Regions from separate parts of the Anoxybacillus sp. FSL W8-1294 genome, predicted to be linked through region 2. Evidence: riboswitches for the same ligand, from Rfam matches in the RefSeq annotation. Region 2 holds a riboswitch; each other region holds the start of a gene.

Region 1 (4,205 bases), 1.4 Mb from region 2:
AAACCGTTTAATAAAGGCACTCCAGTAACTGCTACTCGATGTATGGAGTTGGTTACAGGAAACGTTGTAACCGTAAAACATCGAGCGTGGGTCCGTCTGTTGTGTGTGGAAGCCAAGTACTGCCAACAGACATGCCGAGAGAATCGGTAACGATGCAGGCATGACCTGCGTCGTTGGGTAGTCGTCAACCTGCCCCTGATGCAACCCCAAGTCAAGGAAGGAGGACAGAGTCCGTTTGCACTTCTGGGGAGTTGCAAGCCCTCACTTCAAGCGTTAGCTAAGTGGGGGTAGTTGACTTTCTGTTCTTACTTAAAAAATAGGAAAGGAGAGCTACATCTTGTAACTCTCCTCTTTTCCTTACTTCGCTAACTCTAATGCTTGTTGTTTTAACGCTTCCGTTTTATCTGTACGCTCCCAAGGAAGGTCGATATCTGTGCGACCAAAGTGGCCATAAGCTGCTGTTTGCTTATAAATCGGGCGACGGAGATCGAGCATTTTAATAATGCCTGCTGGGCGAAGGTCGAAGTTGTTGCGCACCACTTCAATTAATACATCTTCAGACACTTTGCCTGTGCCGAACGTGTCGATTGAGATCGATACAGGTTGCGCCACACCGATCGCATATGCTAATTGCACTTCACATTTATCCGCAAGACCTGCTGCGACAATATTTTTCGCTACGTAACGAGCCGCATATGCTGCCGAGCGATCTACTTTCGTTGGGTCTTTTCCTGAGAAAGCCCCACCGCCGTGACGAGCATAACCACCGTAAGTGTCAACGATAATTTTGCGTCCTGTTAACCCTGCGTCACCTTGTGGACCACCGATGACGAAACGACCTGTTGGGTTAATGAAATATTTTGTGTTTTCATCGATCAACTCCGCTGGAACGACAGGTTGAATGACATGTTCTTTAATGTTGCGCACAATTTGATCTTGTGTAATTTCTGGATGATGTTGTGTAGAAACAACGATCGTATCGATGCGTACAGGTTTGCCGTTTTCATCATACTCCACTGTCACTTGCGTTTTTCCGTCCGGGCGTAAGTATGGTAAAATGTCTTCTTTACGCACTTCTGCTAAACGGCGCGCAAGTTTATGGGCAAGTGAAATTGGAAGCGGCATAAGCTCTTTCGTTTCGTTGCACGCGAAACCAAACATTAATCCTTGGTCTCCTGCACCGATCGCTTCGATTTCTTCATCTGTCATTTGTCCTTCACGAGCTTCTAACGCTTTATCAACACCCATCGCAATATCTGGGGATTGTTCATCAATGGATGTTAATACGGCGCACGTATCTGCGTCAAAACCGTATTTTGCACGCGTATAGCCAATTCCACGAATCGTTTCACGGACAATTTTCGGAATATCTACATATGTAGATGTTGTAATTTCTCCGCTCACTAAAACAAGTCCTGTTGTTACACTCGTTTCGCACGCAACACGCGCATTTGGATCATTTGCTAAAATCGCATCTAAAATCGCATCGGAAATTTGGTCACAAATTTTATCCGGATGCCCTTCCGTTACAGATTCAGATGTAAACAGACGACGTTTAGGCATTCAAACATTCCTCCTCAGTATAATGACAAATGATACGGTACTCATCCCTCTTATTATGGTCTATCGTGAAAAAAACCTTTCCCTCAGAGGAAAGGTTTTTGCATTTGTCTGCGCCTTTCACTCTTATCGTTCAAGGGCGTTCCCTTGCCACAGGTTAGCACCTTTTCACGTATGTGACGGTTGCTGGGTTTCATCGGGCCTGTCTCCCTCCACCAACTCGGGATAAGAGTATCCGTTCATCTCAGCATCATATCACATCTGTACGAAACGAGTCAACGTTTTTCTATATGGATTATTTTGAAATTAAACTGAAGAAAAATACAATAATTAGTATGGACTATTTATCAAAATGTGTTATACTTTTTACATAAAGATAAATCAAACAAAGGTAGGTTTTGTCCAATGAATTCCATTGAACTGACAAACAAATTATCAACACTCTTACAAAGGGATGGGGTTTTTCATAACTTATCTGTACCACGACTAGTAGAAAAAGTACTAGCTCGGAAAGAAGGCATCCTAACTTCATCAGGAGCAATTTGTGCAAAAACTGGAAAATATACAGGCCGTTCTCCAAAGGATAAATATATTGTCGAAGAACCGTCTGTGAAACATAAAATTGATTGGGGAACTGTCAATCAACCTATTTCTGGAGAGGTATTTGATAAGCTTTACAACAAAGTGATCGATTATTTAATGACAAAAGAAGAACTATTTGTATTTAATGGCTTTGCAGGCGCAGATCCAGCTTATCGTTTGCCGATTCAAGTTGTCAACGAATTTGCTTGGCATAACTTATTTGCCCATCAATTGTTCATTCGTCCAACAGCGGAAGAATTACAAACACATGAACCACAATTTACAGTCATTTCTGCACCAACATTTAAAGCTGATCCATCTATTGACGGCACGCGCTCAGAAACGTTTATTATCATCTCATTCGAGCGCCGCACTGTACTAATTGGTGGAACAGAATATGCTGGTGAAATGAAAAAATCCATTTTCTCTGTCATGAACTTTTTATTGCCAGAACAAGGAATCTTCCCGATGCACTGTTCAGCAAACGTCGGTCAAGAAGGTGATGTCGCGCTCTTTTTCGGTTTATCTGGTACAGGAAAAACAACGCTTTCTGCTGATCCAAACCGTCGGTTAATTGGCGATGACGAGCACGGTTGGTCAAACAACGGTGTTTTTAATATTGAAGGTGGATGTTATGCCAAATGCATTAACTTATCACGTGAAAAAGAGCCACAAATTTTTGATGCGATTCGCTTCGGCTCTGTATTAGAAAACGTCATCGTTGACCCAGACACGCGCATACCAAACTATGACGATGCAACATTAACTGAAAATACGCGCGCAGCATATCCGCTCGAAGCGATGGATAATATTGTTCAACCAAGCATTGCAGGTCATCCGCATACGATCGTCTTTTTAACAGCAGATGCATTCGGGGTATTGCCGCCAATTAGTAAATTAACGAAAGAACAAGCAATGTATCATTTCTTAAGCGGATATACAAGCAAGTTAGCGGGCACAGAGCGCGGAATTACAGCACCGGAAGCAACGTTCTCTACATGCTTCGGTTCACCGTTTTTACCGCTTCCTGCAACGCGTTACGCAGACATGCTTGGTCAAAAAATTGACGCCCACGGTGTTCAAGTGTTTTTAGTAAACACCGGTTGGACTGGTGGTGGATACGGCGTTGGTGAACGAATGAAGCTATCGTATACACGCGCGATGGTAAAAGCAGCGTTAGAAGGGGAATTAAACAACGTAGAAACCGTTCAAGATCCTATTTTCGGTCTTCATATCCCGCTTCACGTTCCCGGTGTGCCTGATGAAGTGTTACAACCGAAAAGCACATGGGCAGATCAGGAAGCATATGAACAAAAAGCAAAAGAGCTTGCGGCGAAGTTCCAGGAAAACTTTAAAAAATTCACAAACATTGATCCACGCATCGAAAAACTCGGTGGGCCAATCGCGTAAACAACAAAAGCTGCCTGTTTCGGCAGCTTTTTTCTTTTTTTTATTGTTTGTACAAAGTTTGTACAAACCATTTACGAAATGGAACATATAGTAGTATACAAAAACGAACAAAAGGAGGCTAAAAAATGACGAGAAGACGAAAAATTATATTAAAAGCAAATTAAAAGAAAAAATGAAATAGCTTTCAATGACACATCTCCCCTATAATAAAACATGCAAGAAAATAATAAGACGTGGCGAATTGTCCACGTCTTGTTTTCTTTATAAAAACAAAAAGCGCCGAGATGCAACGCTTTATTTTTCTTTTACCATTTTTCCTATAACATTTTCTTTCACTTTATGCGAAAGGTCATCTATATTTAATCCATATCCAAGCGTGCCGTATACATATCCTTCACGCGGCTCGATTAGTTCTGTTTGTTCGTGATAAAGCCGTGGTGTTTTCCATAGCGCAATTAACGCTTTTGTCATCGGCATTTCATAATAACGATCCGGCCATAGTTGTTTAATATATTGTTTAACGAGCGGATAATATTTTGAACTCATCGCTGGGAACAAATGATGTTCTGTATGGTGCGAAAAGTTAAAATGCAATACGTCGACCCACTTCGGAACGATGACAGTTAAGCTGTTTGCTAATGGATCGTTAACTG
Region 2 (4,205 bases):
TTGGCTGTCCACACATTCAAAAACAAGTCAAAGAATCATTAAAAGACACAAGTATCATTAACGCAACAAGACGGAAAGTGTACGAAGTATTAAAGCAGGCAAGATTAGATGTTGAGTGCGGAACAGGTGCACGAACAAAAATGAATCGTATTCGTTTAGGTTTGCCGAAAACACACTATTTTGATGCCTGTTGCGTTGGAGAAAGCACACCAAACCACTTGTACTTCAAAACAAAAGAAGTGTTATTCATCAAGGCAAAAGGGCGTGGCAGTCGTTCACGCACAAACCTAGATAGATATGGCTTCCCAAGGGGTTATCTTGCAAGACAAAAGTTCTTCTTTGGCTTCCAAACAGGAGACATGGTTAAGGCTATTGTTCCAAGAGGAAAATACAAAGGCGTGTGGTTTGGTGAAGTGGCATGCAGGAAGACTGGAAATTTCGACATCAAAGGAAAAGACGGTAAACGTATCGCACAAGGAATCAGCTATAAATATATTCAAGTCATTCAGCGATTTGATGGATATACTTACAGAAAGGAGGAAGCGGAGCTTGCACAAGGCGCAATTCCTCCCCGTGCCTAAAGGCAGGGGCTTCCTTGCGTGAGTTTCGTGAAACGAATGAATATTGCTTGTATACAAATGGACATTGCCTTTGGGGAGCCGGAAAAAAATAAACAAACCGTCGTGCGCTACATGGAACAAATTGCCCGTAACGTCGACGTCGTCGTCTTGCCAGAGCTATGGACGACAGGATACGATTTAGCGAGACTTGGCGATATCGCCGATGAAAACGGCGAAGATGCAAAAACGTTTCTTTCTTCGCTTGCACGTGCGTACAATGTGCATATTGTCGGCGGATCGGTAGCGAAAAAGACAGAAAGACAAATAACGAACACGATGTATATCGTCGATCGAAACGGCGATGTCGTTTGTGAATATAGTAAACTTCATTTGTTCAAATTGATGGATGAACATAAACATTTGCAAGCTGGGGAAACGACGGGTATATTTTCGCTTGACGGTGTGACGGGCGCAGGCGTCATTTGTTATGACATTCGCTTTCCGGAATGGATTCGCGCTCATGTGCTTCACGGTGCCGAAGTGCTATTTGTCGTCGCCGAATGGCCGCTCGTTCGCCTGCATCATTGGCGCACGTTGTTAATGGCGCGCGCGATTGAAAATCAATGTTACGTCGTCGCTTGCAACCGCGCAGGAAAAGATCCGAACAACGAATTTGCCGGCCACTCGATGATTATCGATCCGTGGGGAAATATTCTTGCGGAAGGAAATGAACAAGAAACGGTCATTGTGGCGAATATCGACATAAACGAAGTGCAAGACGTGCGCGCGCGCATCCCGATTTTTGCCGATCGTCGCCCAGATGTGTATAAAATTTTTGAAAAAAGGGATTGACAAACAAGCATAAAGCGATGTATGATTCGAATCAAGCGAATTCACGAAACTTTTTCACTGTTCAAAACATTTAAATAATGGTAAACACTCTTATCAAGAGCAGGTGGAGGGACGAGCCCGATGAAACCCGGCAACCGGCGATGACGCACGGTGCTAATTCTTGCAGCAGTAGGCTGAGAGATAAGAGGTGCGAAGCAAACTTCAAACCTCTTTCGTTCAGCGAAAGAGGTTTTTTATTTATGCTAAGGGAGGAATTACTATGTACGAACCGTTAACAGAGCAAAAGGCGGTCGCGCTCGCGATTCGTTTAGGGCTATTCCAAGAAGATGCACTTCTTTCATGCCAAGAAATTGGCGATGGCAACTTAAACCTCGTCTTTCGCATCGTCAACGAGCGCACAAACGACAGCATCATCATTAAACAAGCGTTGCCGTACGCGAAAGTCGTCGGCGAAAGCTGGCCGCTTACATTAAAGCGCGCGACAATCGAAAGCCAAGCGTTGCGCACGTTCGCAAGCTACGTCCCTCAGTATGTACCAAAAGTGTATTATTCCGATGAGACTTTAGCGATTACGGTGATGGAAGATTTGTCGCATTTACAAATTGCACGCCGCGGGCTGATCGAAGGAAAAACATTTCCGAAGCTTTCTGAACATATCGGTGAGTTTGTCGCGAAAACAGCTTTTTATACGTCTGATTTCGGCATGAATCAACAACAAAAAAAGAAGCTCGTGCAACAGTTTACAAACCCTGAACTTTGTAAAATTACGGAAGATCTCGTCTTTACCGACCCGTTTTTTGACCACGACACGAACAGCTTTGAAACGGAGCTTCGTACAGACGTCGAACAACTTTGGCAAGATGATGAACTCAAGCGCGAAACAGCGAAATTAAAACGGCTCTTTTTAACAAAAGCAGACGTGTTGCTTCATGGCGACTTACATACCGGAAGCATATTCGCAAGCGACGATGACACGAAAGTAATTGATCCAGAATTTGCATTTTACGGTCCGATCGGCTTTGATTTAGGGCAATTTTTTGCCAATTTACTATTAAACGCCCTCTCTCGCCATGAAAGCGAACGCGAGCCGCTCTTTACGCATATTGAAAAAACGTGGGACGTGTTTGTTCGTACATTTACGACATGTTGGCAAGAAAGCAACGAACCGTATGCGCGTGTTTCTTTCGTGCTCGACGACATCATGAACGACGCGCTCGTCGAAGCGATCGGATTTGCGGGTTGCGAAGTCATTCGCCGCACGATCGGTTTAGCGCATGTGGCGGACCTCGATGAATTGCCGCTTGAACGGCGACTCGAAGCGAAACGGCACGCTCTTCGCCTCGGACGCGAACTCATCGTGCAACGTGAACATTTGCCGATTCATGCTATCAAACGTCTCGTACAACAAACCGCACATGTCAACAGCTAGGAGGAAAATGATGAAATCTGTACAATGGCACGATACGCATATTACGATTTTAAACCAACAAGCGTTGCCTCATAAGACTGAATATTTAGACTTAAAAAACATAAAAGACGTATGGGACGCGATCGTCGCGTTAAAAGTGCGCGGGGCGCCGGCGATCGGCATGACCGCTGCCTTCGGGTTAGCGCTTGCGGCAAAATCGTATGAAACAAACGACTTAGCACAGTTTCACGCCAATTTAAAGCGCGACCGCGACTATTTAGCGAGTTCGCGCCCGACTGCCGTCAATTTATTTTGGGCGCTTGACCGGCTCATGAAAAGCGTCGCCAACGCCACCTCGGTCAATGAAGCGAAAACGACGCTCATTCATGAAGCGATTTGCATTCAAGTTGAAGATGAAGACGTATGCCGACGCATCGGCGAACATGCCCTTTCTTTGTTCCAAGACGGCGATCGCATCATGACGATTTGCAATGCGGGGGCGATTGCAACGGCGCGTTACGGCACGGCGCTCGCACCGTTTCATTTAGCGAAAGAAAAAGGAATGACGCTTCATGCGTACGCTTGCGAAACGCGCCCTGTGCTGCAAGGTGCGCGGCTTACCGCTTGGGAACTTTCGCAAGCTGGCATCGATGTGACGCTCATTACAGACAATATGGCGGCGCAAACGATGAAAGCAAAGCGCATTTCTGCCGTCATCGTCGGGGCAGACCGCATTGCCGCCAACGGCGATACAGCGAACAAAATCGGCACGCTCGGCTTAGCGATTTTAGCGAACGCGTTCAACATTCCGTTTTACGTCGCCGCTCCGCTATCGACGATCGACTTACAGACGGAAACAGGCGACGACATTCCGATTGAAGAACGGGCGAAAGAAGAAGTGACCCATATCGCTGGTGTAAACATCGCGCCGAATGTGAACGTGTACAATCCTGCATTTGACGTTACGCCGCATGAACTCATTACCGGCATCATTACCGAAAAAGGCATCGTGTCTGGCGACTACAAAACGAAGCTACCGACATTATTTGAGGAGGTTTCCGCATGAAAAAACTATCAATACTCATCGTGCTTATATTTGCCCTTTTAACAGGGTGCACGAATGAACAAGACGCCGTATCGAAACCGGCCGAACAGCCGAAACAAGAAGCGAAAGAAGAAGCAAAAGGAGAAACAGAACAAGCCGACATTCCAGAAGCGTTACAAAAGCCGATTAAGATTGCTGCCATTATGCAAATGTCGATCGGCACGTTTTCATCGCAATATATCGCCGGCGTAAAAGAACAAGTCGCGAAATTTGGCGGCGACGTGCAAATTTATAACGCCGACAACGATTTAACGAAGATGGCCTCATACGTTGAAACAGC
Region 3 (4,205 bases), 150 kb from region 2:
CGTCCAATGTGCAGTAAAGACGACGATAGCTTTTGGATGCATGTGTTTTCCGAGCGTTGTTAAAAACGATGTATATGCGCTATCTTCAATCGCTAACATCGGTGATCCATGCGCAAGAAATAAAGCAGGTGCTTTCATTATCTCCCTCCTTTTTTTTAATGTACCATATATATTTCTGATTTGTCGATTTTTGCATGCGAGGCGCATGGTCGGGCAGTTGTGCATAACATGACGATGAATATGAAAAAGAGGTGAGAACATGTATTATTACTATCCGCATTACGTGTATCCAATGTATCCATATCCGGTCATGCCTTATCCGCTTCCGCCAGCAACCGCGAAAGATTACGGGCCGAATCCATTTGTTGTTCAAATAGAAGAAGCGACGAAACAAAACAATATGTTTCGTACGACGTTATGGACAGGTACGCATTTACAAGTGACGTTAATGAGCTTGCGTGTCGGGGAGGATATTGGTTTAGAAATTCATCCGGGCGCGGATCAATTTTTACGTATTGAACAAGGCGAAGGGATTGTACGGATGGGGAAAAAGAAAAACGAGCTAACGTTTGAACGACGAGTGGGCGACGGTTCTGCTATTTTTGTCCCTGCTGGAACATGGCATAATGTAATAAACATTGGAAACGTTCCGCTAAAATTGTATTCCATCTATGCACCGCCACAACATCCAGCGGGTACCGTCCATCCGACAAAAGCCGATGCTCTTGCGGCGGAATGAGAGAAAAAGGGGGACAATCTTTGTCCCCCTTTTTCACTGCCAAACTACAAAAAATGTGATTGAGTACTCAACTTCAAAACAGAAAAGCTATTGACACAGTGTTGTCGGTTCTATTGGATCTGTGTATTTTGTTCATATTATCTCTTTTTATGATTTTGTTCTATTAGTAATTGGATAATGTGTTCGTTTTGTTTAATTTGTATATCGCTATTTTTTTTTAGCTGGTAAGCACATTTCAAAAGAAAAAATAGTGAAAATGCAAAAATAATAATGGCTACAAGTGAAAAGTATCCCATTGCTCTCCGTCCTTAGTAATTAGTTTTCAATTAAATAATAAAAATCATTCTTAGAGCTAGTGAATATTTATTAATCGTCCTACATTCTTGTACTTATAGTAAGAAGATTCCCAGATAAAATTGCCTTAACATAAACATTTGCTCCACCAAGTCCTCCTAACCATGATACATCAGCAGAAAACTTAGCTGTTTTATCCGTATGATTCAAAGTAATGTTATTCAGAGTTCCTCCGATAATCCAATAATCATAGGAATAAGCTTTAATAATTTGGGATTGTTCGATATTGTTAGGAATGTTAACATCAATAAAATAACTAATTCCCATATAAGGGGTTGTTGCTTTTACTTGGTAAGTAGACTTCCCATATGGAAAAAGATGTTGATACGAAAATACACTTACTTTGTCATAATTCATGCTTTCCGATAAAATAAAGGGCTCAACGATAAAGGTTATTTCTTTCCCAAATTCATCGACGATACTTATCTCGTGTTTTTCTTGATTAGACAAATCGAACTGAACGACAATCTCTTTTTCGTTTTCTGTTTCTTCTGTAACAGATAGTTCTGATGCATATGAAAAAGACTCGTAAAACCCGAATACAAAAATATTAGTCAGAAATATTGTAAGAGTAAGAATTTTTTTCAATTGGAATACCTCCTAGTAATTATAATTTAAGATATATTTTACATGATTTATAGTCCAAAATTCTATATAATTCACATTATTGTAAAAAATAAAGTTTGTCATATTCCTATACAAGGAGGTATGCGTTCTGTTATATCAGATAAGACTTATCTGTTGTTTTTTATATAAAAAAGGGGTTCATCATCACAACATGTGCTTGACAAGCGATATGCTCTCCTAGACAAAGATTTGCAAAAATCATTGACTCACTGATTTTTCCTTACAAGCGCGAGGGGGGCATGTTGCGAAAAAATCAAGCACAACTTTTAGTGAAGAAAACAGTTGCAATTTTGTTGTAAATGATGTACATTAATTAAAAATCAGAAAATTCAATACCGTTTTACGTTCTTATCAAGAGAAGGGGAGGGACTGGCCCGATGAACCTTCAGCAACCAGCCGAAAGCGGTCAGGTGCTAAATCCAGCGAATTGGCGTTCAATTCGGAAGATAAGAAGAAGCGATTGTCTATGGACAAAAAAGCCTTCTTCTTTGAAGGCTTTTATTTTTTTAGAAAGGAAGAGAGCGAATGAGTCATGTGGAAACGATATTAGCGCAAATTGGCAATCGAAGCGAGACGGTGACAGGGACGGTCAATCCGCCAGTATATTTTTCAACAGCGTATCGGCATGAAGGAATCGGACAGTCGACAGGGTACGATTACATTCGAACCGGCAACCCAACAAGGCATATTGTCGAAGAAGCGATTGCACAGCTAGAAGAAGGAGATCAAGGTTTCGCTTGTAGCTCAGGTATGGCAGCGATTCAAACGGTGTTTGCTCTGTTTGAAAGCGGCGACCATTTTCTCGTTTCCGCCGACTTATATGGCGGAACGTATCGGCTATTTGAAAAAGGGTGGAAGAAATACGGTTTGTCGTTTACATACGTCGATTTTCGCGATCTCGATGCGGTAAAGGCGCATGTGACGGACAAAACGAAAGCGATTTTTTTAGAAACGCCGACAAATCCACTTATGCAAGAGGCGGATATTGAAGCGGTGGCAACGTTCGCGAAGCAATATGGGCTTCTTCTTATTGTTGATAATACGTTTTATACCCCTGTGTTACAAAAGCCATTAACGAAAGGGGCTGATATCGTCATTCATAGCGCGACAAAATATTTAGGCGGGCATAACGATGTGCTTGCCGGGCTCATTGTCGCCAAAGGAAAAGAGCTGTGCGAGCAACTCGCGATGTATCATAACGCGATCGGGGCGGTGTTATCACCGTTTGATTCATGGCTGTTAATTCGCGGCATGAAGACGCTTGCGCTGCGCATGCGCCAGCACGAACAAAACGCAAAGGCGATATATAAATTTTTAGTCGAACATGAAGATGTGACGGACGTATTGTATCCGGGGAGAGGCGGCATGTTGTCGTTTCGCGTGCGCGATGAAAAATGGGTGAATACCTTTTTACAAAGTTTAAAACTGATTACGTTTGCGGAAAGTTTAGGCGGTGTCGAAAGTTTTATTACGTATCCAGCGACGCAAACGCATATGGATATTCCAGAGGATATTCGCATCGCAAACGGGGTGTGTAATCGCTTATTGCGTTTTTCTGTCGGCATTGAACATGCGGACGATTTAATTGCCGATTTAACTCAAGCGTTTCAACGCATGAAAGAGGTGTAAAAGATGGATTTACAAACACAACTTGTTCATAATAAATGGCGAATTGATGCGCAAACAGGGGCAGTTAGCGTCCCGATTCATCATGCATCGACGTTTCATCAGTTTGATTTTGATACGTTTGGCAAGTACGATTATAGCCGTTCGGGAAATCCGACACGCGAGGCGCTTGAGGAAACGATTGCGGAATTAGAAGGTGGAGTGAGCGGTTTTGCGTTCGCTTCCGGCATGGCTGCCATTTCAACAGCATTTTTATTGTTGTCAAAAGGAGATCACGTATTAATTACCGATGATGTGTATGGTGGAACGTATCGCATCATCACGGACGTATTGAGCCGATTTGGCATCGAACATACGTTTGTTGATATGACCGATTTAGATGCGGTAGCGCGCCACATTCGTCCAAATACGAAAGTCATTTATATGGAAACGCCATCGAATCCGCTTTTGAAAATTACGGATATTCGTGGGGTTGTGAAGCTTGCGAAAGCGCACGGTTGTTTGACGTTTTTAGATAATACGTTTGCGACCCCTCTGTTACAGCGTCCGCTTGATCTCGGCGTCGATGTCGTTTTGCATAGCGCGACGAAATTTTTAGCTGGCCATAGCGACGTTGTAGCTGGGCTGGCGGTTGTAAAAGACGAGCGTCTCGCAAAACAGCTTCGCAAACTGCAATATTCGTTCGGGGCGGTGCTTGGCGTGCAAGATGCGTGGCTCGTGTTGCGCGGGTTAAAAACGCTTCACGTTCGGTTAGATTATGCTTCACGTTCGGCGTTGCAGCTGGCGCAGTTTCTCCATCATCATCCGAAAGTTGCGCACGTATATTATCCTGGGCTTTCTTTTCATGAAGGACACGATA
Region 4 (4,205 bases), 230 kb from region 2:
ATACGGCAACTTGGCTATTAATTTCCGTCAACATTTTCGTTTCATCATCAATATCTTTCGCAAACGTCTCGACTTGCTTACTTACTGTATCAACCGACTGAAGCAAACCGTTTAGTTGATCAGCCATCGTTGTAAATGCTGCATTTAAATCAGCAAGCTCATCTTTCCCGTTATATTTCACAGGCTCGATGCGCAAATTGCCGCTTGCGATTTGCTTCGCGTTTTCAGCAATTTTTTTGAGCGGCGTCGTAATTTTTTGCGTTAGACGGAATCCGCTAAATCCAGCAAACAATAACACGATGACAATCGCAACGAGCGAAATGGTAATAACGCCTGAAATTTGCTTTTGTAACGTTTGTTGCATATACGTATAATATTCAGCGACATACGTGTTCACGACGTATATGTCGTTTAATACTCCTTCTGCCCGCATCGATTGGCGGCGAATTTCCGCTACATTTCGCGCATCAAGTGCCGCTTTCGATTCCGCATCAAGCGCCGCAAATTTTTTATTCGCCTGTTCAAGTGCAGAACGGAAATACGGTTGAGTTAATCCTTTATTTAACGCTTGAAGTAGCTTTTCCGATTCCGCTAAATGAACAAGCACTTCTTGTTTATTTCCTTCTGTCGGGCTATACGCATAGTTGCTTAAACTTTGCTTCGTCGCCTTCAATTCTGCTTGTAAATGTTGCGTCTTCATCATGAGTGGCACAAAATCTTGATTGGACGATTGAATCGACAGCATATTCATAATAATAAACACAATAATGGCGCCTGCAATAATTGGCGTGGCTAATGAATGAAATAACAATCGCTGTTTAATGGACATCGTATCCCTCCTTTATTGTGCGATGCCGTTCGTCGCTTTTTCTTTCCATTTTTCAAGCGTTGCTTGTTGTTCTGGAGTGAATGTCACAACGCGAATCGGTGCTAAATCAACACCGTTTTCTTTTAAGCCGAGTTCGACCGTCCCTTTAGGCACTTCTTTCTTTTCGACATATTGTTGAATGACCGTATATAGCGCCACATCGACATTTTTTAACATCGATGTCACAACCGCTTTTTCCGCATAAAAATATTGGTCGCTATCGACACCGATCGCATATTTTTTATTCATCTCCGCTTCGCGCAACACGCCAACACCTGTAAACCCTGCTGCTGCGTACAACACGTCGGCACCGTTTCCGATCATTTGTTTCGCGATTTGTGCCCCAAGTTTATCATCACCGAAATTGCCGGCATACACTTCTTGTACCTTCGCTTCTGGCTTCACCGCTTTTACCCCTTGAATAAAGCCGTTTGCAAATTTACGAATTAAAGGTACATCCGCTCCGCCAACAAAGCCAACGTTGTTCGTTTTCGTCAACATGCCAGCGACGACGCCCGCTAAAAAGCTTCCTTCATCTTCTTTAAACGTAATCGAAGTGATGTTTGGTAAATCAGACACCGCATCAATCAATATAAATTGTTGTTTCGGATATTTTTTCGCGACTTTTTCTAAATCTTGTTGCACCATAAACCCAAGTCCGATGACAAGATCGTTCCCAGCTTCAACAAGTTCCGTTAGCCCTTTTTCATACGTTCCGGTTTCTTTTAATTCGCGATAGTCAAAAAAGACGCCAAGTTCATCACGCGCTTTCATCAATCCTTTAAACGCCGAATCGCTAAATGATTGATCGCCAAGTCCAACGTCTGATAACATAATGCCAATTTTTACACGCTCTTTCGGCTGAAATGAGCTCGTTTGCGAACACCCAGCGGCAAGCAACAAAACAAATGCCATCATGAGTGAAATGATTTTTTTCATAAAATTTCCTCATCTCCTTACTATTCGATTAAATCTCACTTCATTTATTATATCGACAACATTCGACAGTTTGTTTACTTTTTAATATAAAAATTTTGTAAAGTTGTTCATATGCCAACGATCGACTATAATGGAAACACAACGAATTTATGCCGAGGTGATCCATATGTCAAAAGAAAGTTCATTTGATATCGTGTCAAAAGTCGATTTGTCGGAAGTCACGAACGCCATCAACATCGCGTTAAAAGAAATTCAAAATCGCTATGACTTTAAAGGGAGCAAAAGCGACATTTCGCTTGAAAAAGACGAGCTTATTCTTATTTCCGACGACGAGTTCAAACTAGAACAACTGAAAGATGTGCTCATCGGCAAACTTATTAAACGTGGCGTCCCTACAAAAAACATTCAATACGGAAAAGTGGAAGCTGCGTCTGGCGGAACGGTGCGCCAGCGTGCGAAACTCGTTCAAGGCATCGACAAAGACAACGCGAAAAAAATTAACACAATCATTAAAAATACAGGTTTAAAAGTGAAAAGTCAAATTCAAGAAGACCAAATTCGCGTCAGCGGCAAAAGTAAAGACGATTTGCAAAAAGTCATCGCCGCGATTCGCGAAGCAGATTTACCGATCGACGTCCAATTCGTCAACTACCGTTAAGAAGGCTATGCGCCTTCTTTTTTCTTTTCTCAAATAAAATAGTTGAATATTTCTAAAAAATCAGTTACATTTATGAGTAACTTCATACACATCATCTTATCGAGAGAAGGGGAGGGACTGGCCCGATGAACCTTCAGCAACCTGACGATCGTCAAGGTGCTAAGTCCAGACAAGCGATTCGCTTGGAAGATAAGAAGGAGCGTGCAACGTCTTCTTCTTATGGAGGAGACTTTTTTATTTGAAAAAGAAACGGAGGAATGGACGTGGGATTGCTAGATGATTTAAAAGAACGCATCGTCATCGCCGATGGAGCGATGGGGACGTTATTATATGCGCACGGCATCGATCGCTGTTTTGAAGAATTAAATGTGACAAAGCCTGAAGAAATCGTTCATATTCACGAAGCGTATATCGAAGCAGGAGCTGAAGTGATCCAAACGAACACATATGGCGCCAACTATGTAAAACTTGCTCGCTACGGCTTGCAAGACGATGTGAAAGAAATCAATAAAGCGGCTGTCCAACTTGCCAAGCAAGCCGCAAAAGGACGCGCCTATGTGCTCGGCACAATTGGGGGACTCCGCAGCACAAATAAAAGCACCATTTCGCTCGAAGAAGTGAAACGAACGTTTCGCGAGCAACTGTACGTCTTGTTAAACGAAGGCGTCGATGGCCTGCTGCTTGAGACGTATTACGATTTTGAAGAACTGCAAACCGTTCTTTCCATCGCTCGCCAAGAAACGACGTTGCCGATCATCGCCCACGTCACCTTGCACGACATTGGCGTCTTACAACATGGCATGCCGCTTGCAGATGCGCTGTGTCAACTCGAACAGCTTGGCGCCGATGTCGTTGGCTTAAACTGCCATCTCGGTCCGTATCATATGTTGCGCTCGCTTGAAGAAGTGCCGATTCCGACGCGCGCCTTTTTATCGGTGTACCCAAACGCAAGCTTGCCGCAATATCGCGACGGACGGTTCGTTTATGAAACGAGCGAACAATATTTTGAAGAAACAGCGCGCGCCTTTCGCGATCAAGGAGTTCGACTCATCGGCGGATGTTGTGGAACGACGCCGAAACATATTTCCGCTATCGCTCGCGCCCTGTCCGACCGCACACCTGTATATGAAAAAAAAGTGAAACAACGGCATACAATCGTCGTGCAAGAAGCGGAACGGGCGAAAGAACCTTCCTTAGCCGACATCGCCCGCACGCGCCGTTCGATCATCGTCGAGCTCGATCCACCAAAAAAGCTCGGCTTAACAACATTTTTAGAAGGCGCCAAAGCGTTGAAAGAAGCACATATTGATGCGCTAACGCTTGCTGACAATTCGCTAGCAACACCACGCATTAGCAACGTCGCTGTCGGAACGATCGTCAAACAACAACTGAACATGCGCCCGCTTATTCACATTACATGCCGCGACCGCAATTTAATCGGCTTACAGTCGCACTTAATGGGGCTTCATACGCTCGGCATGACCGATGTGCTCGCTTTAACCGGCGATCCATCAAAAGTCGGCGACTTTCCAGGGGCGACATCCGTCTACGATTTATCGTCATTTGACCTCATTTCGTTAATTCGTCAATTTAACGAAGGGCTTTCGTATTCTGGAAAACCGCTCGGACAAAAAACGAACTTTTCCATCGCTGCGGCCTTTAATCCGAACGTACGCCATTTAGATAAAGCGGTGAAACGACTAGAGAAAAAAATTGAATGCGGAGCGCAATATTTTTTAA

The links. Region 2 has a riboswitch for S-adenosylmethionine ahead of mtnK (S-methyl-5-thioribose kinase). Riboswitches for the same ligand answer to the same signal wherever they lie in the genome.
Region 1: another riboswitch for S-adenosylmethionine. It lies ahead of metK (methionine adenosyltransferase); the one in region 2 lies ahead of mtnK (S-methyl-5-thioribose kinase).
Region 3: another riboswitch for S-adenosylmethionine. It lies ahead of NSQ23_RS11310 (methionine biosynthesis PLP-dependent protein); the one in region 2 lies ahead of mtnK (S-methyl-5-thioribose kinase).
Region 4: another riboswitch for S-adenosylmethionine. It lies ahead of NSQ23_RS11820 (bifunctional homocysteine S-methyltransferase/methylenetetrahydrofolate reductase); the one in region 2 lies ahead of mtnK (S-methyl-5-thioribose kinase).

Annotation. Positions count from the first base shown of each region.
Region 1 is NZ_CP150179.1:565,199-569,403, reverse strand. It holds gene metK (methionine adenosyltransferase) at 358-1,563, opposite strand; SAM riboswitch class I at 1,684-1,792, opposite strand; gene pckA (phosphoenolpyruvate carboxykinase (ATP)) at 1,966-3,552, shown strand; gene NSQ23_RS03110 (acyl-CoA desaturase) at 3,847-4,205, opposite strand, start outside.
Region 2 is NZ_CP150179.1:1,976,911-1,981,115, forward strand. It holds gene iscB (RNA-guided endonuclease IscB) at 1-581, shown strand, start outside; gene NSQ23_RS10525 (carbon-nitrogen family hydrolase) at 618-1,412, shown strand; SAM riboswitch class I at 1,500-1,599, shown strand; gene mtnK (S-methyl-5-thioribose kinase) at 1,672-2,841, shown strand; gene mtnA (S-methyl-5-thioribose-1-phosphate isomerase) at 2,828-3,886, shown strand; gene NSQ23_RS10540 (sugar ABC transporter substrate-binding protein) at 3,883-4,205, shown strand, end outside.
Region 3 is NZ_CP150179.1:2,126,902-2,131,106, reverse strand. It holds gene NSQ23_RS11325 (class III extradiol ring-cleavage dioxygenase) at 1-138, opposite strand, end outside; gene NSQ23_RS11320 (cupin domain-containing protein) at 260-739, shown strand; gene NSQ23_RS11315 (DUF5626 family protein) at 1,115-1,681, opposite strand; SAM riboswitch class I at 2,066-2,173, shown strand; gene NSQ23_RS11310 (methionine biosynthesis PLP-dependent protein) at 2,246-3,349, shown strand; gene metC (cystathionine beta-lyase) at 3,353-4,205, shown strand, end outside.
Region 4 is NZ_CP150179.1:2,207,887-2,212,091, forward strand. It holds gene NSQ23_RS11805 (methyl-accepting chemotaxis protein) at 1-829, opposite strand, end outside; gene NSQ23_RS11810 (BMP family ABC transporter substrate-binding protein) at 842-1,807, opposite strand; gene NSQ23_RS11815 (YajQ family cyclic di-GMP-binding protein) at 1,974-2,465, shown strand; SAM riboswitch class I at 2,559-2,661, shown strand; gene NSQ23_RS11820 (bifunctional homocysteine S-methyltransferase/methylenetetrahydrofolate reductase) at 2,729-4,205, shown strand, end outside.